DNA from 4 places in the Peribacillus sp. NPDC097284 genome. Region 4 is predicted to be linked to each of the others. Evidence: riboswitches for the same ligand, from Rfam matches in the RefSeq annotation. Region 4 holds a riboswitch; each other region holds the start of a gene.

Region 1 (5,446 bases), on a different contig from region 4:
ATGTTCTTGCTAATTTTTCGCACTTAACACCCCCTATCCTCGTAGGTTTCTGGCGTTGTGCTAAAAACGGGCAGGTCTCCTGGCTCATGATCATCGCTTTTCGAACCTTCCCATCTTTTCTTGCAAAAAAGACAGTGGCATTCCTTCGAATCGCTCTCATTTACAGTTGCGGGACAGCGTCGGATTCTAACCGACTTCCCTTTTAAGCAGATAAGCTACACTTTCTTATCTGCACCCATTTCTAGACGAAATACTATTTTTCAGTTTAACTGTATCAAATTTTCACTAGGATTACAATGAGGCTCCTGCCTTGTTCTTGGGCCCTATCTATCCTCTTTCCTCCTATTCATCATTTCTTCCTGTCCTCTGAATACACCCTACTCTCTTTCAGTATCGATGTAATGATATGCTCCGAATCCCATTCATGACCGGATATCTCGATAAGCGGATACCGATTAGGCAACACGTTTTGCTGAATTTCATGGACTTCCAATCCTTGATCATGCAAACGCAGAATTTCACCGCGCAGATTTTCCAAGTAACTGAGCTTTCTTCCAAACATTTCCTTTCCGTTCGGGACATATCCGGCATGGCAGCAAAAGACCTCTTTAAAATCATACTGAAGCAGTTTCTTGATGGATTCCATGATGACCGGGATAGATTCTTCCCTTAAAACGAGCTTCGTTTTCGGCGTTACAAACAGGTCACCCGAAAACAGCATACCATTACTATGGTTCAGGTAAACCATATGGTCCCTCGAATGCCCTGGCGTAAAGATTGGCTCCCATGTTTGAGTGCGTGAATGGACGATCCCTCCTAATGGTTCTGCCTTGAAGGCATCCCTATCTCCCCAAAAAACTCTACGATAATCGGGATATTCTGCATCCTTTGCACAAATATCGAGGGACATCGGATGAATATAGATGGGAACGTTCCTATGTTCCTGTATCCATGCGGCCCCACCCGTATGGTCCTCATGATAATGCGTCAGCGCAACCATATCGTAATCAGCGGTTTCAAAGAATGGAGTAAGTTCCTTCAACAAGATTTTTGCCCCCGTATCAACTAACATGCCATCGGTTAAGAACACATTCACGCTCATGCCTGATTTGTTTCCTTCCGGTGTCCCTTTTACGCAAACCACATCGTTTATCGTTTTCATTTCCAGCATGACTTTCCACCCCAATCATTTTTTTGGAAAAACTCATCATCCTTTATTTTCTAATTTACTTACAATAAATGTATTATCTCTCCATACTTTTTACAAGTATAATATTTTTTCTAATGATGGGAGTGATCAAAGTCCATATTCTTACGCAGACAGGCCATGTAAGATCCGGGACGTTCCGTGTAACTTAGCAAATGGCCACTATAATCTGGGCAAGTAGATCGTTTGATTCATAATCTTGATAAAATTCAAAAAATAATTGACATTACTGTATTTAACAAATAATATAGATTATATTAAAAAAATAATAAAATACTAAAATAGTAATTAACTTATCAAGAGTGACTGAGGGACCAGGCCCTATGACGTCCGGCAACCGCCCCACATCGGGAATGGTGCCCCTTCCTGCAGAATGAAATACCATTCTGAAAGATAAGACGGGATATAATTTCGCTGCCTCTTTCTGAATGATAGAGGTAGCTTTTTTATGTATAAGGAGGATAGCATCATGATTGAAATTCGTTCAGTTCGAAAGGAATATATCTCGAAGAATACCCGAGTTATCGGAGTGGATAATGTATCTTTAACCATTCAAACGGGAGAGGTTTATGGGATTGTCGGGTATAGCGGCGCGGGAAAGAGTTCATTGATTCGCTGTCTGAATCTTCTTGAGCGTCCGACCAATGGTAGCATCATCATCGATGGCGTCGACTTAACAACCTTATCAAGCCAGGAGCTTCGCAAACAACGCCAGAAAATCGGCATGATATTTCAGCATTTTTCCCTAGTCAGTTCCAAAACGGTTTTTGACAATATCTCCTTCGCCTTGAAAGCCGCCCATCAACCAAAGGAGGTCATTACTAACCGCGTTCTGGAACTTTTGGATATCGTTGGCCTTCGGGATAAAAAAGATGTTTATCCGGCTCAACTCAGTGGCGGACAAAAACAGCGGGTAGGCATTGCACGGGCCTTAGCGAATGACCCTACCGTCCTATTATGTGATGAAGCGACATCAGCCCTTGATCCAACCACTACGAAGTCGATCTTACAGTTGTTGAAAAAGATCAATAAAGAACTGGGCATCACCATCGTGTTGATCACCCATGAAATGGAAGTGGTCAAGGAACTGTGCCATCGTGTCTCCGTCATGCAAGATGGACGAATTATTGAAGATGGCCCTGTTTATGAAATATTTTCACAACCCAAACAAGAACTGACTAAGCAGTTCATCAGTAGCGTGTTGGATTTTGAACTTCCTCCCCACCTTATTAGGGAAAACAAAGGAACGATTATCAAAATACAATTTGAAGGGCAAACCGCTGGTGAATCGATTCTCTCGGATACTCTACAAAACTATTCTGTCAGAGGGAATATCCTGCACGGGAAAATTGAATATATCCAGGATCTTCCTCTAGGAATCTTGATCATCGAATTGATTGGTGAGCTTGAAGAAGTGCAAGTAGCCCTTGAATACATAAGAAGCCGGACCCAATCTGTGGAGGTGTTAAAGCATGTCACTGCTTGATTCCATCATCAATATTTTGCCTGACCTTAATAAAGCCTTTCTGGAAACGATTTATATGGTCGGAATTTCCCTTGCGGTTGCCCTCCTGATTGGACTGCCTCTAGGAGTGTTGCTGTTTACGACGACCAGGAATTTGTTCTTTGAAAATATCACGTTGAATCGATCCCTCGGTTTCGTGGTTAATCTAGTCCGCTCGATTCCGTTTATCATTCTTTTAGTCGCTTTGCTTCCTTTAACCGAATTCCTTACCGGGTCAACAATTGGACCGCTAGCGGCTTCCGTTTCCCTATCAGTCTCCGCCATTCCTTTTTTCGCTAGGATCGTAGAATCTGCATTGAGGGAAATAGATAAGGGAGTGATCGAAGCCGCCATTGCAGTGGGCGCTTCCCCATGGATGATCATCAAGGATGTGCTTCTTCCTGAAGCAAGGCCTGGAATCATCCAAGGCGTGACATTAACGACGATATCACTCATCGGCTTCTCGGCTATGGCAGGAACAATCGGCGGAGGAGGAATCGGTGACCTCGCGATTCGTTTCGGCTATTACCGTTATGACAACACGATCATGATCACAACGGTGGTCGTTCTGATCTGTCTTGTCCAAATCATCCAAATGATAGGCGATAAGGCCTCTCACTATGTAAACAAACGATAAGATTCATAATGTTAACGATGACACTACATTAAACAAGGAGGAATTTTTCATGAAAAAAATCACTTCATTATTATCTATATGTGCATTAGCCCTTGGGTTGTCAGCTTGCGGAAATGACGATGCGACAACTAAAACGGAGGACAAAAAAGAATTAAAAATTGGGGCAACGACTGGCCCTTATGCCGACATGGTCATAGAGGCCATACAACCCGGACTTGAAGACCTTGGCTACAAAGTGGACATCGTCGAATTCAGTGATTATATCCAGCCGAATAAATCACTTGGTAATGGTTCGATCGATGCCAACCTCTTTCAGCATAAAGTGTATATGGATAATTTTTCAAAGGAACATGACTTAGAGCTCTCTGACCTTATTATTGTTCCAACGGCACCGATGGGCATTTACTCCACGGAATACAAATCATTGGCCGATATTAAAAATGGTGCGACCATCGCCGTTCCCAATGACCCAGTCAACCTCTCCCGTGCACTTAAAGTTTTATTGGATGAGGGCCTGATTGAAGTGGATCCGGATGTTGACCCATTAAGAATATCTGAGAAAGATGTAACAAAGAATCCGAAGAACATTCAATTCGAACCACTGGAATCGGCACAATTACCTCGTGCAACGGACAGTGTTGACCTATCGGCCGTTCCTGGTAATTTTGCGATTGCCGCCAAAATGGACCTTCAAGATGCTCTTGCATTAGAAAACATGCCAGATACGTATCGCAATGTCGTGGCTGTAAACACTAAGGATAAAGACGCCCAATTTGCAAAAGATATCAAATCAGTTGTAGAAAGTGCCGAATTCGAAAAGGTGATTGATGACAAGTTCCAAGGCTTCGGTAAACCCGATTGGATGAAATAAGGAAACAGCAAGTATGGGTCTGCTCCTGTCTGGGGCAGGCCTTTACTGATTAACAATACCTATGAACGCAGTCATTGTTTTCTTTTCCGCTTTGCCCTTTTTGGATATAATGGAATGGAAAGAAGGTGAACATGATGCTTAATAAGCTTAAACATACATTCCCAAACTCCCTTTCAGATAAAAAGGATGCACAGGACATCTCGGCATATTTCTGGTTGGAAGATCCATTCGGCCATACAATTGGCATTCCCCGCTCAGACATATCGGCGGAGGAAATCCGTTTGCTTACGCTACTCTTTGACACTCCATCACTCCAAAGTCCAAACACCTCCACTACCCAAACTACTTGGAATGATTTTTTATTTGGGCCGCGTGCCTCCCAGCCCCTAACGAACTGGGAGAATGTCCGGTTCACCTACTTTAACCTTGCCCATGGGGATTTTTCACACGATCATTTCGAGGAAGCGATTCTCTCATTCGTACCATCCGATTCCATCCTGGTCTGGGAGAATGAAACGGCGGGAACCTTAATTGAATCAGACATGGATGAACCCTTATCGACGCATGATTTTCTCGCCATCTCATCCACACTCGAGAGTGACTTTTACGTAAAGATCAGGGTCTATGCCGGTCGATTTCACCCTGTCGATGCGGACCTTCATCACCATCTGATACAAGAGAGAAAATGTTTCACACTTTCTTTGCTCCATCTATCCGATGTTAAGGTGACGGAATTACCCAATATTATCCCCTACGCACTCATGAATGCCTGTACTGACATGGATAAAAGATGGTACATCAATGAATTGCTTGGCAAGACGCGGCAGGATCATGAATTGATCAAAACGGTTAAAACGTATATCGAATGTAATTCCAACGCCTCATCGGCAGCTAAACAACTTTATATCCATCGGAACAGCCTGCAATACAGGATAGATAAATTCGCTGAAAAAACAGGACTGGATGTACGGAATTTCCCGCATGCTTTGGCTGCCTACCTCCTCATTCTCTTAAATGAGAAAAAAGGATAATTATCCCTTTTGTGCAGTGTGCCCATATTTATTTCAGCATTGATAGAGTAGACTATAAATATCATTACGAATTTAGGAGTTTAAGAGGAGGAATAGTTCATGGCAGAGTTAGTATTGGATCATATCTTCAAGATTTATGATAATAAGGTGACAGCCGTTAAAGACTTCAACCTTAGCGTGGACGATAAGGAATTCA
Region 2 (5,446 bases), on a different contig from region 4:
ATGCTGAAAGAAGCCGGGTATAATCCAGGAAAAGTGGATAAGTATTTCGATGAAGAAACAAAGGTAGCGGTCAAGGAATTCCAAAAGGATCATAAGATCAAAGAAACAGGTGTCATTAAAGACGATACAACCGTTAAATTGATGGAAGTCATTAGGGATAAAATCCTTAAAAATGATACTCAAGTGAAAAAAGCGGTGGAAGTATTGAAAAAGAAAATCAAATAATCTTTTATAAAAACAAGCGGCCCATCAGCAAGCATTTATTGCTGATGGGCCGTTTTTCGTGTGCTTGACTTAGGTGTGTGTGTAATCCATAAGGTGACCATGGAAGAAGTACCAATGGGTGGGGAATGGAAGGGTACCCATGATGAAGTAGAATTTGAAGAAAACGAGCGGTAAACCCTGCTTGAGGAACATGAACTTTCATACAAGGCTAAGAATAATTACTACCGAAAAGCGGCAGAAAAATCAAAGAAGGCTAGATGCCACTCTGACTAAATTCTGCGATTATATCTATCAAAAAGAACCTCGTCAGAATAAATATAACAGGAGCAACTGAATGGGTTTCCAAGGTTAATCGTGAAAAGAATGAAGGGGCTGTCTAATAAGTCCTTATTCCAGTGAATTTCGCAAAAATAAAGAGGCAGAAATGTTGTTAAATCAACGTTTCTGCCTTTTACTATTTATTCAATTTCGGTGTGTAATTACACCTTTTGGGACAGCCCCTTGATCAATCCTTTATAAATAATTTCATTTTACAAAAAGCGGGATATTACTCCTGTAATCAGGTGAAATGATGCCATTTTCGGTAATGATGCTTGTAATAAGAGAATGGGGCGTAACGTCAAAAGCAGGATTGAATGTCTTCACATTTTCTGGTGCTATCCTGACTCCTTGTATAGAAGTGATTTCATCCCCATTCCTTTCTTCGATTGGGATGGAGATACCCGACTCGAGAGATAAATCGAATGTACTTGATGGTGCTGCTACATAGAAAGGAATATCGTAATGCTTAGCTAATATCGCCAAACCCAATGTACCAATTTTATTGGCTGTATCACCGTTTGCCGCAATACGGTCTGCTCCGACTATAATGGCTTCGATTTTTTTATGATGAATGGTGTGGGCTGCCATATTATCCGAGATTAATGTAACGTCCACTCCAGCTTGCATAAGTTCCCATGCGGTGAGTCGTGCCCCTTGCAAGACAGGTCTCGTTTCACAGGCATAGACCTTTATAGGAAAGGATCTTTCCTTGGCCAGGTGGAAAGGTGCGAGGGCAGTTCCGTACCTTGCAGTGGCTATCCCCCCAGCATTACAATGGGTTAAAATAGAATCACCCTCGTTGAATAAAGACAATCCGTATTCACCAATTTTTCGGCACATCTCCACATCCTCTGAAAATAGCTTTTTTGCTTCAGCAACAAGAGCGCTTTTGGCTGAAGCTATGCTATTGGCTGCTTGTAGAGTATTCTCCATTCTTTTCAGTGCCCAAAAAAGGTTGACCGCTGTTGGTCTTGAAGAAGCGAGTGTAGTAACATGTTTCGTGACATTGTGTTTAAATTGCCATAAATCCGTGGTATTTTCCTGGATTGCACCAAGAGCAACGCCAAATGCTGCAGTTAGCCCGATAGCGGGGGCACCACGGACCTTCAAGGTCAAGATGCTGTCATATACATCTTTAACCGTAAAAAGTTCAATGAATTCTATTTTTGATGGCAAGGCCTGTTGATTCAATAAGGTAATATGGGTATCATTCCATTGGACGGAATAGGGTAGTGGCGTTGTAGTTGTCATATGTATATCTCCTTATAGGGCTGAATAGGAAGGCAATGTATATTGCTTTACGGCTTCTATCACTGCTGAAATATTCAGTTCTTTCCGATTTTTGATTATATGGGCCCCGATTTTCAAGGTAGCCGTTTTAGCTGTAATTCTAGTTTCTTTATTCTCAATGCCATTTAAATCAGCAACATGAGATAGGCCAATGGTTCTTCGAATTAGTTCACATCCTGCAAAGCCATATGCATCACCTTTAAACTTGTTGAGTACATATGGAAGATAACCTTCGATCTTACTGTAAGGACTTTTATTTTCAGAATTCCACAGGTTCGTATAGGTTTCTTCAAATGTATTCCAAAATTCCTGAAGATGAGTAAAGATTTCTTCCTTCCCAGTGGCCTCGCGTGTTACTGCCTGGAATAGGAGATTCGCCATGTATTGTCCAAGGTCAAATCCAACAGGACCATAAAAAGCGAATTCAGGGTCAATTACCTTTGTTTCTGTATCACTTGCAAATATACTTCCCGTATGTAAATCGCCATGAAGAAGGGCCTCCTGCTCGGATTCGAAGCTTTGTTTTAACTTAGCCACTTCCAGTATTAAATCAGCATCTTTCCATATAGACTTGGCAGCCTCCAGCAACTCAAGCTCAAACTCGCCTGGATGTTCCTCCAAAAAAGGATCCGTGAAAATGAAAACCTCAGTAATCTTGCAGAGTTCTGGATTCGTGAAGTTCCGGGCAACCTCTTTTTTCGCTGCCGGTTCCAAATGAAAATCAGACGTATAAAAAGCGGTCTTTGCAACAAATTCACCAATGTGTTTGGATAATAGAGGGAAATGATCTCCTTCAATTAATCCGGTCCGGGCGATTTTCAAGTGTGATAAATCTTCCATGACGGTGATTGCAAGCTGTTCATCAGAATAATAGACTTGTGGGACAAGTTCGGGACAATAGCTTCTGAATTGAATTAATGCATTCGCTTCGATAGCCGATCTTTTTAAAGTCAATGGCCAGCTTTCACCAAGAACCTTTGCGTAAGGAACTGCTTGTTTGATGATGACTCCTTTATTTGTTACGGGATTTGTAACGTGAAAAACATAATTTAAATTTCCGTCACCGATTTCATTACATAGTAATGAGTCATCTGAATGCAGTAACCCAAGTTTCTTCGTTAGGTCAATTGCCGTTTCGTTTGTCAATAGCTTGAAATTTGATGGTTGAGTCATTGTTATCCCTCCAAGTACATTAAAAAATATGAAAAGGCCCCTTTCCCATAGAAAGAGGCAGAAGCTTCACTTCGAACCTCTTATCTCCCAGAAAGAATTCTTTCTGGTGGATTTGGCACCGTGCTCTGTGGATATAATCCGGCGGAATTCCCGCCCCATTTCACAATGGTATTACAGTCGGTTGCTGGGCTTCATAGGGCCTTTATCCCTCAGCCTGCTCTTGATAAGAGTATTGTATTTATTTTCAGAAAATTAATCTCGAATGAATGATATCAATATTTCAAATAGTTTGTCAATGGTAAATTAATAAAACTCGGGCCGCCGATCTTCGAAAACGGGTATTTTATTTCTTGCTTCTCCTACTTTTTCTAAGTCAAGGGTGCCGAGTAGAAGTTCTTTTTCTTCACCAGCCTCACAAATGATTTCTCCCCACGGGTCGATGATGATGGAATGTCCGGCAAAATGATTATTTCGGTCAGAACCGGAACGATTCACAGCCACAACGAATGCTTGATTTTCGATTGCCCTGCTGATTAACAGTGCCCTCCAATGATGGAGCCTAGGCTTTGGCCACTCGGCGGTCACGAAGATAACCTCCGCACCTCGTACCGTATGGGCCCGTTGCCATTCTGGAAAACGGATATCATAGCAAATGAATCCGGCGCAAATCTTTTCATCGAGGGAGAATAAGCCATCTTTTTTGCCAGGTTGTAAGTAATGGTGTTCATCCATCAATTGAAACAGATGGAGTTTATCATATTCTTTAACCAGTTTGCCTTCTTTATCGATGATGAGCATTGTGTTATAGATGCCTTCCTTAGTTTTCTTTGCAATCGAGCCACCGATTATGTTAATGTGGTGTTTTTTTGCAAGGGCTTTTAGAAAGGTAATGGTTTGTTCTGCTTCTTCGTCTGCAATTTCATGTAATCTCGTTAAGTCATAGCCGGTTGTCCATAGTTCCGGCAGCATGACGATGTCCGGTTTAGACTGTACAGCTTTTTCAATCCATTGTTTTGCCACCTGGAAATTTATATCTGGCTGTCCAAAGGCAATGTCCATTTGTAAACAGGCGATTTTCCATTTCATCATTTAAAACCTCCATATGTAAAAAAGTACTTTACAAGATTAAGATAAACATATATCATTTGTGACTATAATTTCAAGAAATTTCAGAGAAGGTGCAAAGATGGTGCAATTCGAAAAATCCAGACTTCTTCAAGAGCTTCCAAAGCAGTTTTTTGCTTCTTTAGTCGAAAAAGTTAATAACATAACATCAGAAGGCAAGGATGTCATTAATCTTGGGCAGGGAAATCCAGACCAACCGACTCCTGAACATATCGTGAAGAGCCTGCAGACAGCAGCAGGAAATTCCATGAATCATAAATATTCTCCTTTTAGGGGGCTTCCCTATTTAAAAGAAGCTGCGGCCCTCTTTTATGAACGTGAATATGGCGTCAAGCTAGATCCTAAAACGGAAGTGGCGATTCTTTTCGGTGGAAAGGCTGGTCTAGTCGAATTACCGCAATGCTTATTGAATCCAGGCGATACAATTTTAGTGCCTGATCCGGGCTATCCAGATTACCTGTCAGGTGTAGCGTTAGCCCAAGCTAAAACGGAAATTATGCCCTTGACGGAAGAAAATGATTTTCTTCCCGATTATAAGGAAATAGATAAAGAGGTTTTTGACAAAGCGAAGATGATGTTCTTGAATTATCCCAATAATCCCACAGGAGCATCGGCGTCAGCAGAATTCTTCGAAGAAACGGTTTCCATGGCAAAAGAACACTCGATATGTGTGGTTCATGATTTCGCATATGGTGCAATTGGGTTCGATGGGAAAAAACCGGTAAGCTTCCTTCAAGCAGAAGGATCAAAAGAAGTGGGGATAGAAATTTACACCCTTTCTAAAACATATAACATGGCGGGGTGGAGGGTTGGCTTTGCGGTTGGCAACCAGAGTGTCATCGAATCGCTTGAATTATTGCAGGATCATCTTTACGTCAGCCTTTTTCCCGCAATACAAGAAGCCACGGCATGCGCTTTACTGGATTCACAAGAGTGTGTGAAGGAACTCGTGAACATGTACGAAGGACGACGAAATGTATTTATTGAAGGGTTACGATCCATTGGATGGGATGTCCAGGCTCCAGATGCTTCCTTCTTTGCTTGGCTAAAGGTCCCGGAAGGATTTACTTCAGCGAGCTTTGCAGATCATTTACTGGCACATGCCCATGTAGCAGTTGCACCAGGAAATGGTTTCGGTGAATTTGGTGAAGGATACGTCAGGGTGGGACTGCTCACTTCAGAAGACAGACTCCAAGAAGCGGTAGAAAGAATTCGTACATTGAATATATTCAAAGAAAATCAGTGAGATATTGAATAGTTTGAACATTATACCTATTGACAAAGTATGAATTGCGTGAAAGAATATAAAAAA
Region 3 (5,446 bases), on a different contig from region 4:
TGAAAGTGCTAGACTTTTCGACACTTTTGCCAGGGCCATTCGCTACGCTCATGCTTGCAGACTTAGGAGCGGAAGTGTTGAAGGTGGAACGGCCGGCCAAGGCTGATACATGGGGAGTCGATCAATATTTGAACCGTTCAAAAAAATCGGTTGCCCTTGATTTGAAACGGCAGGAGTCGATTGATGCCGTAAAGAATCTAGTGAAGGAATATGATATTGTCCTTGAACAGTTCCGGCCGGGTGTCATGGATCGGTTGGGGCTAGGATATGAAGAATTAAAACAAATCAATCCAAAGTTGATTTACTGTTCGCTTACTGGCTTTGGTCAGACTGGTCCCTACAAGAATCGTCCAGGTCATGATATCAACTATATTTCGATAGCGGGGTTGTCCGGTTACTCAGGTACGCAAAAAGGAGGACCTGCAAAAAATGGAACACAAATAGCCGACCTTGCAGGAGGCTCCATGCATGCTGTCATCGGGATTTTGTCGGCAGTCATCTACCGGGAGCGGACGGGTGAAGGTCAGTTCATCGATATTAGCATGACCGATTGCAGCTTTGCTTTGAATGCGATATCTGCCCCCCTACATTTACAGGGTGGATTGGAGCTTGAACCGGAAAAGTTGGTATTGAATGGCGGAACATTTTATGATTTTTATGAAACGAAAGACGGCCGTTACTTCTCGGTTGGAAGCTTGGAGCCATCATTCCGTGAAGTGTTATGTGAAGCAATCGGACAGCCTGAACTGTTCGAGTTAAGCATGAAGCAAGATGCGGAAAGTAGCATCCAATTCAAAAGGATCATCAAGCATGCATTTCTTGAAAAGACATTTGAAGAATGGCAGGGCATATTCGAAGAGTTCGAGGCTTGTGTCGAACCGGTGCTGACTTTTTCTGAAGCGACCAATCACCCGCAACTGCAAGCACGTGGCATGATAGTCGAAGTGCCTGATGGAGAAGGAAATATGCAGAGGCAGATGGCTTGTCCCATCAAAACATCGGTCTTCACTCCAGAGTATAAACATGTTGGGATGAAGCCGGGACAAAGTAATGATGAGGTCTTTGGCACTCTTGAATTGGAGCGATAGCAACGGATGGACCGGCAGATGATCTGCCGGTTTTTTTGTGGGTTAAAGGGGGAGTCCCTTAAGACATGTGAATATTTACTAGTTATAACGTATCCACACCGGGTAAGAGAGTATCATCCTTCGAATAAGGACTTGTCTGTATACACCAAGCTCAAATAAGGGGGATGATTGGCATGTTCGGTTTGTCTGATATCACTAAATTTCTCTTTTCCTTTTTTCTGATTTTACCGGTTGTCACGCTCATTCATTTAGGTGGGCATCTATTCTTTGTCACGCTATTTGGCGGTACGGAGAAAAAAATCAAGATCGGATGTGGAGATAAGATTTTCTCCTTTTGCAATATAGAAGTGAGAAAATACTACTTTTGGAATGGGCATTGTGAGTTCAAGGGATTAAAATATGATAATAAGTTCACGAATAGTTTGATTTATCTAGGGGGAGCCCTCTTTAACCTAATTAGCATGTTGTTGATATATAGTTTGGTTTATCAGGGGATCTTGGAGAAATCGGTCCTCTGGTATCAATTCATATATTTCTCTTTCTATATTATGTTCTTTTCCTTATTTCCGATGTATTTTTCCGATGGGTCGCCAAGTGATGGAAAGGCGGCAGAATTGACATTGAAGAACCAGCTCGATGATAAGGTGACAGATGATGTAGTAGGGAAGAAAGAGGATGAGGACGATCGATGTTGTTGAATAAAGGGACGAGCATAGGCTCGTCCCTTTTTGTTCTTATCCCCAGACTTCTTTGGCGACATCCACAACGAACTTTAACTTTTCCCATTGCTGATCTTCCGTTAGCTTGTTGCCAAGATGTGTGGAAGCGAATCCGCATTGAGGGCTTAAGCACAAGTGTTCATGTGGCACGAATTGTCCCGCTTCTTTAATACGTGATTTAACGGTTTCTTTATCTTCAAGTTCGCCATTCTTCGAAGTAACCACACCAAGAACGACTTGTGCGCCGTCATTTGGAATGTGTTCTAATGGTTTAAAATCCCCTGAACGATGATCATCGTATTCCAAGAAAAATCCATCTACATTTTCCTTGGCCAATAGAGTTGGGGCGATACGGGCATAGCTGCCTTCAAAAGCCCAAGTCGATTGGTAATTTCCACGACAAAGGTGAGTCGTGACAACCAAATCCTCTGGTTTTCCCTCCAACGTCCCATTAATCACGCGCAATGCTAAATCGATTAATTGTTCCCTTGTATAATTCCCCTCTTTGAACTGGAAGTCCGGAGCGGAAAGCCTGGCTATGTATACATCATCTAATTGTAAATAACGTACACCGGCATCGTAAAAGGCTTGTAAAGCATCTTGATAGGCTTTGATAATATCTTTTGCATAGTCTTCGATGTCAGGATAGATTTCTTCATTATGGACCCCTACCGCAAATAATTGATTGGGGCTAGGGATGGTTTGTTTCGCCACAGCCCGTCCGTCCACGATTTCATTAAACTCAATAAAGTCTTTAATAAAGGGGTGATCTGGGTTGAAAGAAATTTTTCCTGTATTCCGAACGTTATAACGTTCTGTTTCAATTCCATCAAAGGTGAGGCCTTTTTCCGTGACATACCCTTCGATTCCATTTAAATGTTCCAAGAAGTCAAAGTGCCACCAGGTGCGTCTGAATTCCCCATCAGTCACTGCCTCTAAACCGATTTCTATTTGCTTATCGACGATACGCTTGATTTCCTTCGTTTCAACGTCGCGTAATTGTTCTGCGGTAATGATTCCTTCTTTCCGTTGCTTTCTTGCCAGATGTATACTTTCTGGTCTTAATAGACTTCCTACGTGGTCGGCTTTGAATGGAGCTTTCGTTAAAGTGATAGACATGGTAGATTCCTACTTTCCTTATTAAAATATAAAAACCTCTTCTTTAAAAAAAGAAGAGGTATAATCAGCAATGCTTATATTCTCTTCTTATCTTCAAGTTGAACACTTCTGGAATTAGCACAGTACAGTAAAGTCTGTTGCTGAGGTATCAAAGGGCCAGTCCCTCCACCTCTCTGGATAAGAAAATGAACTATTCAATTAATTACGACTATACAGGTAGTATTAGTAAAGGTCAATAGAAAACAGATAATTTAGAATATAAGCGTTATTAGAAAGTGAGTTTCTCTTAGTTTAAATACTTTTATACACTTTCGCGGTGAAGTATTAAAAAAATCCTTTGACTATTGTCAGAATATTTCTTATAATTGTGTACATTACAGCGAGATAGGGGATTATTCAGATGAGAGATTTTTTTAATAAATTATTAACGGGGATGAGCATAGGGATTGTCGTTTCATTAATTCCGAATGCTTTGTTAGGGGAAATACTTAAACTATTGATTCCACATTTTCCCGTGTTACAGCATATATTCGATATCACCGTTTTCGTGATGAGCTTGTTACCTGTCATGATTGGGGTGATGGTCGGGATTTCGTTCAAGCTATCATCCATTCAAACGGCCAGTATCGGGATCGCGGCCATGGTCGGAAGTGGCGCCATCCAGAAAACGGCTGATGGTTTGTTTGCCCTTAATGGGATTGGCGTTGTAATCAATACTGGAATTACCGCGGCATTGACCGTATTGTTCCTGCAACTAATTGGCGATAGATTAAAGGCGTATGCGATTCTTTTGATGCCGACTTTAAGTATCTTGGTACCAGGAATGATTGGATACTTAATTCTGCCATACGTAAAATCCGCTACGGGACTATTAGGAGTCGGCATCGCTAACGTGACGTCATTGCAGCCCATTTTGATGGGAGCCATTATTTCCGTTATATTCTGTCTCATTATCTTATCTCCCATTTCAACGGTTGGGGTGGCGACGGTCATTATGCTCTCAGGTATAGGATCTGGTGCGGCCAACCTAGGAATCGTGGCAGCTGGTGTGGGCCTAGCCATTGCAAGCTACAAAGCGAATTCATTAGGGACGGCTTTAGCCCATGTGTTGGGTTCCCCTAAGATTCAAATGAGGAATTTCTTCATGAAACCGAAAATTGCGTTTCCCATGTTAATCACGTCCGCTATTCTTGGTGCGTTGGCAGGTTTGTTAAACATACAAGGGACCCCGTATAGTGCTGGATTTGGTTTATCGGGATTGGTCGGTCCCTTGAACTACATGAAACTGGCGGAAGGCGGATGGATTTTCAGTAACATATCCATCATGGTCATCATTTTCTTCATTCTTCCGATTGTGTTGAACCTTGTACTAATCTACGTTTTCTCAAAGAAATTAAAATGGATTAAAGCAGACGACTATACCTTGCATTTTGAATAAAAGGAAACCAAATAAAAGAAGCAGTCAGGCGTTTAGCTCTGGCTGCTTCTTTTGATGAGGAGGCTAATTCAAGGGTACTTCAACTTTTAAATCTAGAATCTGCGGTATCTGATGATGGCCAGGATTCATTTCATCCACTTTACTCAGGATAAATACACGTCTAAACGATTCCACTTACCTTCTTTATAGAGGCAAGCTGGACATCGCACCGGTTGAAGAAGAAAATAGAAAGAGCCATAAACCGAAGCGTATCTCGACGGTTCATGGCATCGGTCTCATCCCGTTAGGAGTTGGTCGAAGGGATGAAGGTTTCTGCGATATGAGATGTGATTGGACCGTACTTCTCCTGTTCGCTAGCGGGATAGGTAATGATAAAGGTAGTGCCCACTTGATCATTAAAGTAGTACCTCTTATAGATAATTTTCCTATTTTCTTCGTAGGAAATGACATACCAATCGTCTGTAAGTCGCTGATAGGCGATTTCTTCTGTGATACTTTTCAAATCATCTTCATAATACATTTCAATCGTTTCTTCATCGTTGATTATATTCGTATGGCTAGCAAAGGCGGTAATTTCAAATTCCTCATTATAGAACCTGGCTCCATCACCATTGGTTGGTGGGGTGTCCATATTTAAGCCTTTGGGATAGTACATGGAAAACCCATAACGGCCATTTTGATATAGTTGGTACGCAGTTTTTTGACCGTCGGCTTTTTCTACGGTTTTCTTATCTTCAGTTTTCTTTACTTTCTTTTCTTCTGGTTGCGTTTCTTCCTGGTCTTTCAGGGCAAGATCGACTTGTTCCGTAAGTTTAGTCAACTCAGATTGATAGCTTGATAGTAAGTTATCCGACTCGAAGCTTTTTTCTAAAAGTTGTAATTTCTTTTGTGCTAAGCTGTAACTTTCTTTTTCGATAAGTTCCTTCACAATCTTCAACGTGTCTTCAAACGAAGAAGTTGTTTCCTGATCAGCAAGGATTTGTTCTTTTAGTTTTTTAGCTTCGGTCTGCAACGTGTTCAACGTGCTTTTATTCGTAATGACGGCATTTAGAGATTCAAGGGAAGTATCAAATTCTTTTTCT
Region 4 (5,446 bases):
CCTTCTCCTAATAACCTAATCATTTCTTTCACCATTCTAAATTGTACGAATTTAGTCCGAAAAGAAAAATAAATGCCCATTCCAATTAATAATATAATCAGTATAGATGACCATAATAAATCATTTGTTTCAGTAATAAACTTTTCTACTATCTCCATTTTTAAACGAACCCACCTCTAATTATTTCAATACAATACCTTTAGAGTTCCCGCTTTTACAAAATAGTAAACACTTAAGAATAAAAATGACTCCGTATATTGTATGTAATTATACTATTTTAATATTATTGAAGGAGGTTATTAGTTTTTTGGAATATTAAAGAATTAAAGATTTCGTCTACACTTTCCATTCGAAGTCACTTACCTTACCCTAAAAAAGCCCTGGAGACAATGCTCCAGGGCAACATTCATGATTCATCGATACTCTTCCAACCATACTATTTTTATTTCTTCTTAGAGAACCGGGGAAAACCTATTAAAATGGCTATGATTCCTGAAATCCCGATCAAGACTGGATAGAAAGAATAGGGTAGGATACTGATAGGAGAGATGTGTGCAACACCGGCAGCTAAAAGTAGTTGTGCCCCGTATGGCAATAATCCTTGAATACTACAAGCGAAAACATCGAGCAAGCTGGCAGATTTCCGGGGATCAATTTCATACTTTTCGGCAATGTTTTTTGCGAGTGGACCAGCAATGATGATGGATATGGTATTATTTGCCGTTGAAAGATTCGTTAAAGCAACCAATCCCGCGATGCTGAACTCTGCACTTTTTTTTGATTTGCTCTTTCTCGTCACGAGGTTCAGTAGATAATCGATGCCACCGTTATGTTTGATAACCGAAACCATGCCTGCAATCAAGATTGCTAAGAAGGAGATTTCATACATCCCAGCCATTCCATCTCCTGCTTTTTGAATAACCTCCATTGCATGATAACTACCATCCGCTAAACCGATGATTCCAGCAAAGACAATGCCGATAGAGAGAACCAAGAATACATTGATTCCCGCTAATGCTGCCACTAGAACACAAAGGTAAGGTAGAATTTTGACCCAACTGTAGGCTTCTCCAGAGATTGTAGCTTGTTCACCCATTGTCAGAAAACCAAGGATAACACATGTAATTATCGCAGCAGGTAAAACAATAAAAAAGTTCACTTTGAATTTGTCTTTCATTTTCGTTCCCTGTGTACGTACAGCTGCTATAGTCGTATCCGAAATGAAAGAAAGATTATCACCGAACATGGCGCCACCAATGACCGCAGCCATGGAAAGGGCAACTGAAATATCGGTTTGTCCACTAATTCCTACTCCAATTGGTGCTAAAGCTACTATCGTTCCCATACTTGTCCCCATAGATAATGAGATAAAACAGGCGATAATAAATAACCCCACCATTAATAGATTTTGCGGAACGATCGAAAGTGCTAGATTCACCGTAGACGCTACGGCTCCCATCCCATTTGCCACTTCCGAAAAAGCCCCAGCCAATAGGAATATGACAACCATCAACATAATATTTGAATCCCCGGCACCTTTACAAAAGATTTCTACTTTGTGATTGAATGATTCCTTTCGATTCATTGCCAGTGCCGCAGCAGATGCAATGGCAATGGCAACAATCACTGGAAATGTGTAAAAATCTTTTGTAATAACACCTGAACCTATAAATAATATCAAAAAAACGATAAACGGCGTTAAAGCCCATGGATTCCCTTTATTGTCTAAACTCATGATGTACACCTCTTTATTATTTTTGCATGGTAATGGATACTCTTTTTGGACTCTCTAAATTTTCCGGCATCCCTTCATTTTAATATGGGCTTGATTATAAAATCAGTAACATACCATCAAGAACAGATTCCTATCCTATGAGTACAAAAAGACCTCTTCCGTTTTATTACAAGAAGAGGTCTTTTAATCTATAAACACTCCTCTTATCTTTCAGGTCGATCGCCTGCTGGATTTGGCACAGCACTCTAAATAAGTCTGCTGCCGAGACATCTTCGGGCCAGTCCCTCAGTCTCTCTTGATAAGAAGTAAGAAATATTCATTTTTTCAAAGCAAATATAAGAGTACAGCATTTTAAGAGTTTTCGCAAGGTAAAGTATTAAAGATTTTTATAAACTTATTGAATGCATTAGTTTTTAGTCTTCGGGGCGTAAAGGTAGCTAGTGTGAAAGCACATGACACTTCACTCTTCTACACTGATGGGTACTACTTTCCCATCTTCTACCGCTCCTACAACGACTTTTGCTGCGAATCCACCATTTTCGTCAATCGAAGGTATATTATAAATTTTCTGTTCAGGTGCCGTATTTGTCAGCCCATCCTGCATATGTTCACGGATGGCTTTCACATCATCGACTGTTCCTGCCGCTTTCATTGCCTCCACAAAGGCATACATAGCAATGTAATTCAACCCCACTTCAGAACTAGCATCTTCCTTATAAATTTTTTTATATTTATCAATGAATGCCGGTGCTGCTTCTTCATTGGAGTTGATAAGCGGAAGAACACCTATCGAACCTTCCAATGTTTCGTATGAACCGGCAATAGGCTTCATTTGATCCAGTTTCGCCTGGTCCATAATAATGAAACCGCCTTTAAAACCTAGTTCTCTTGCTTGTTTTGCAACCTTGGCCGTAGGCTCTGACGCCCCACCGATGAAAAGGACATCAGGCTTTTCTTTTAGAGCATTTGTAACAGTCGTGAAGAAATCCGTTTCTTTAGAAAAATCAATTGAGGCATTATAGACGACTTTACCACCTTGTTTTTCCCAATGAGGAAGTAGGTTTTCCGCCCAGTCTTTCCCGTACTGGGAAGATGGTGGCAATGCCGCAATCTTTTTGCCGAAGTTTTCCATTGCATACGTAGAAAACGGTTCAATATACCCTTCATAATTTGGCGGGATCCTCACTGTTAATGAATTTCCGCTTTCCGTGATAGCTGGTTCACTCGAATAGGCACCGATGATGAAATTCTCTTTTTCGTTAAAAACCTGTAGGGCGAGTATCCCTCCGCTATGAGGAGTGAAAATAATCGGAGTTTTATATTCCTGGATTAAACGTTTAGCATTTGAACCCGTTTCATTCGGTAAGTACTTATCATCCAACGAAACCAGGTTGAGCGTATATTTTTCCCCTTCCACTTCGAATCCACCGGCATCGTTTATTTCATTTACAGCCATCTCCATACCATTTAACGTTCGTTTTCCATATAAGGCTGCTGCTCCACTCAAAGGGCCGCTAAAACCGATATTGACAACATTCTTCCCTTTACTGGCCTTTCCTCCCCCACTTGATGCAGGGCTGTCTCCCTTGTTACACCCCACTAGTGCCGTTAGGACGAGTAATAGCATTACAAAGAATACACTCAACTTTTTCATAAAAATCCCCCATTCATTTTTAAACTCTTATGCTCCGATATAGGCTTTCCGTACTTCATCGTTAGACAATAATTCTTTTGCGGTCCCTTCAACGACAATTTCCCCATTTTCAAAAACATATCCTTTATCTGCAATGCTAAGAGCAGCATTCGCATTCTGTTCGGCTAGTAGAACGGTTATTCCTTCCCGGTTTATTTCTTCGATGACTTGGAACATCTGTTCAACAATCAAAGGAGCGAGGCCCACAGAAGGTTCATCTAGCATCAAAAGCTTCGGTTTAGACATCAAAGCCCTGCCAATGGCCAGCATCTGTTGTTGTCCACCACTCAGGCTTCCGGCTTCATCATGGAGTTTTTCTTTTAAAATAGGAAATAAATGATAGACATTTTCCAACGAGGACTTGATTTCCATCTTTTTTTTTCGATGTACGTAAGCTCCCATCTTCAAGTTTTCCTGGACAGTCATCTGAGGAAACAGTTTCCGCCCTTCTGCACATTGCACGATTCCAGCTTGGACATTCTTATCCGGAGCCCTACCTCCGATAGCCAGTTCCTCAAAATGAATTTCACCCTGAGCCAGCTTGCTTATGCCGCTGATAGAACGGAATGTCGTGCTTTTACCTGCTCCATTCGCCCCCAATAGAACGACAATTTCTCCCTTTTCCACTTCAATATTCACTTGCTTAATCGCAGTGAAGCTCCCATAACATACAGTAACATCAGTTAACTTAAGCACTAGCACTACCTCCTAAATAGGCTTTAATAACCGCCTCATTCCCCCTGATTTCTTTTGGAGTGCCCTCAGCAATTTTTTCCCCGTAATTCAGGACCATGATATGGTCAGCTAAGTTCATGATCATATGCATCTTGTGCTCGATCAAGCAAATCGTGAAGCCTGACTGATTTAACTCCTTGATCAGTTCTGTAAGCCCTTCTGTTTCATCAGGGTTTATGCCGGCAGCCGGTTCATCAAGAAAGATGATTTCCGGATCCGTCGCAAGGGCAAGGGCAATCGCCGTCCTCTTCTTTTCCTCTTGAGAAATACTCGAGACCATCTTATTTGCCGCATCCATTAAGCCGACAATTCTCAAAACTTCCATCGCTTTATCACGACAGGTCTTTTCCTCCCGTTTTAACCTCTTCGTCCTTAGGATAGCATCTACCAAATTCGATTTAGTGCGAAGCCTATGTCCGACAATCACGTTATCCAAGATGGTGGATTGTTCAAAAAGACTAGTCGTTTGGAATGTTCTTGCTATGCCAAGTCCCGCTATTTCATTGGCAGGAAGCTTCGTGATGTCTTTCCCTTTGAAGAGGACTGCTCCAGAACTTGGACGATGGAAGCCGCTGATCAAGTTGAAAAACGTAGACTTCCCGGCTCCATTAGGCCCGATAATCGCATTGATCTTTCCTTTTTCAATGGTGAAATCCACATTTTTTACAGCTGCCAATCCCCCGAAACTCTTTGTTAAATTCTTCGTTTCGATAAACATCTTCATCCCTCCTCCGCATTAACCGGAACGTCCTTACTCATAATCAGTTGTTTCTTATCTCTTCGTTTAATTTTCCAATCAAAGAATGCACCCGAAATACCGCGTGGATAGAAAATGATGATCAACGTAAGTAAAGGTCCAAAGATCAACATTCGATACTCTTGGAGAAATTGTAGATTCTGGGATAGTATGACGAGAAGCAAAGTTCCAACCAAAGGTCCCGATAGAGTTCCTATTCCGCCGACCAGTAGATACATCAACAAGTCGAACATTATGGCCGTAGACCCGATATCCGGTCCGATAAACCGCACGAATGAAGCATATAAGGCACCTGCCAAGCCTGCAAAAAATGTAGAAAGAACAAATGCGGTCAACTTATTCTTCATCGTGGATATGCCTATCGTTTGGGCAAGTTCCTCACTATTCCTGATGGCCATATAGGTTCTCCCTGTCAACGAATGAACAATACGATACATGACCAAAATGACGCCAAGTAGGAAAATGAGCACCAAATAATATTGTGAAGCGGCCGTCTCGAAAGTGATGGGTCCGATATTTCCAGGGG

Evidence for each region. A riboswitch is a leader RNA that binds a small molecule or an ion and turns the genes downstream of it on or off. The one in region 4 is predicted to bind S-adenosylmethionine.
Region 1: another riboswitch for S-adenosylmethionine. It lies ahead of ACIQXU_RS14115 (methionine ABC transporter ATP-binding protein); the one in region 4 lies ahead of ACIQXU_RS11775 (Na+/H+ antiporter NhaC family protein).
Region 2: another riboswitch for S-adenosylmethionine. It lies ahead of mtnK (S-methyl-5-thioribose kinase); the one in region 4 lies ahead of ACIQXU_RS11775 (Na+/H+ antiporter NhaC family protein).
Region 3: another riboswitch for S-adenosylmethionine. It lies ahead of ACIQXU_RS12705 (5-methyltetrahydropteroyltriglutamate--homocysteine S-methyltransferase); the one in region 4 lies ahead of ACIQXU_RS11775 (Na+/H+ antiporter NhaC family protein).

Annotation. Positions count from the first base shown of each region.
Region 1 is NZ_JBIWCZ010000007.1:66,548-71,993, forward strand. Features, by position in the region: cobalamin riboswitch at 53-254, opposite strand; gene ACIQXU_RS14110 (MBL fold metallo-hydrolase) at 350-1,171, opposite strand; SAM riboswitch class I at 1,498-1,607, shown strand; gene ACIQXU_RS14115 (methionine ABC transporter ATP-binding protein) at 1,677-2,693, shown strand; gene ACIQXU_RS14120 (methionine ABC transporter permease) at 2,680-3,348, shown strand; gene ACIQXU_RS14125 (MetQ/NlpA family ABC transporter substrate-binding protein) at 3,398-4,219, shown strand; gene ACIQXU_RS14130 (PucR family transcriptional regulator) at 4,354-5,250, shown strand; gene ACIQXU_RS14135 (ABC transporter ATP-binding protein) at 5,350-5,446, shown strand, end outside.
Region 2 is NZ_JBIWCZ010000003.1:102,252-107,697, forward strand. Features, by position in the region: gene ACIQXU_RS08540 (lmo1851 family serine protease) at 1-225, shown strand, start outside; gene mtnA (S-methyl-5-thioribose-1-phosphate isomerase) at 751-1,797, opposite strand; gene mtnK (S-methyl-5-thioribose kinase) at 1,810-3,015, opposite strand; SAM riboswitch class I at 3,087-3,239, opposite strand; gene ACIQXU_RS08555 (carbon-nitrogen family hydrolase) at 3,313-4,095, opposite strand; gene ACIQXU_RS08560 (pyridoxal phosphate-dependent aminotransferase) at 4,196-5,380, shown strand.
Region 3 is NZ_JBIWCZ010000006.1:7,241-12,686, reverse strand. Features, by position in the region: gene ACIQXU_RS12715 (CaiB/BaiF CoA transferase family protein) at 1-1,088, shown strand, start outside; gene ACIQXU_RS12710 (hypothetical protein) at 1,262-1,786, shown strand; gene ACIQXU_RS12705 (5-methyltetrahydropteroyltriglutamate--homocysteine S-methyltransferase) at 1,823-2,926, opposite strand; SAM riboswitch class I at 3,011-3,110, opposite strand; gene ACIQXU_RS12700 (PTS sugar transporter subunit IIC) at 3,327-4,364, shown strand; gene ACIQXU_RS12695 (outer membrane protein assembly factor BamD) at 4,648-5,446, opposite strand, start outside.
Region 4 is NZ_JBIWCZ010000005.1:31,404-36,849, forward strand. Features, by position in the region: gene ACIQXU_RS11770 (alanine/glycine:cation symporter family protein) at 1-158, opposite strand, end outside; gene ACIQXU_RS11775 (Na+/H+ antiporter NhaC family protein) at 443-1,735, opposite strand; SAM riboswitch class I at 1,936-2,040, opposite strand; gene ACIQXU_RS11780 (ABC transporter substrate-binding protein) at 2,196-3,389, opposite strand; gene ACIQXU_RS11785 (ABC transporter ATP-binding protein) at 3,417-4,124, opposite strand; gene ACIQXU_RS11790 (ABC transporter ATP-binding protein) at 4,117-4,881, opposite strand; gene ACIQXU_RS11795 (branched-chain amino acid ABC transporter permease) at 4,884-5,446, opposite strand, start outside.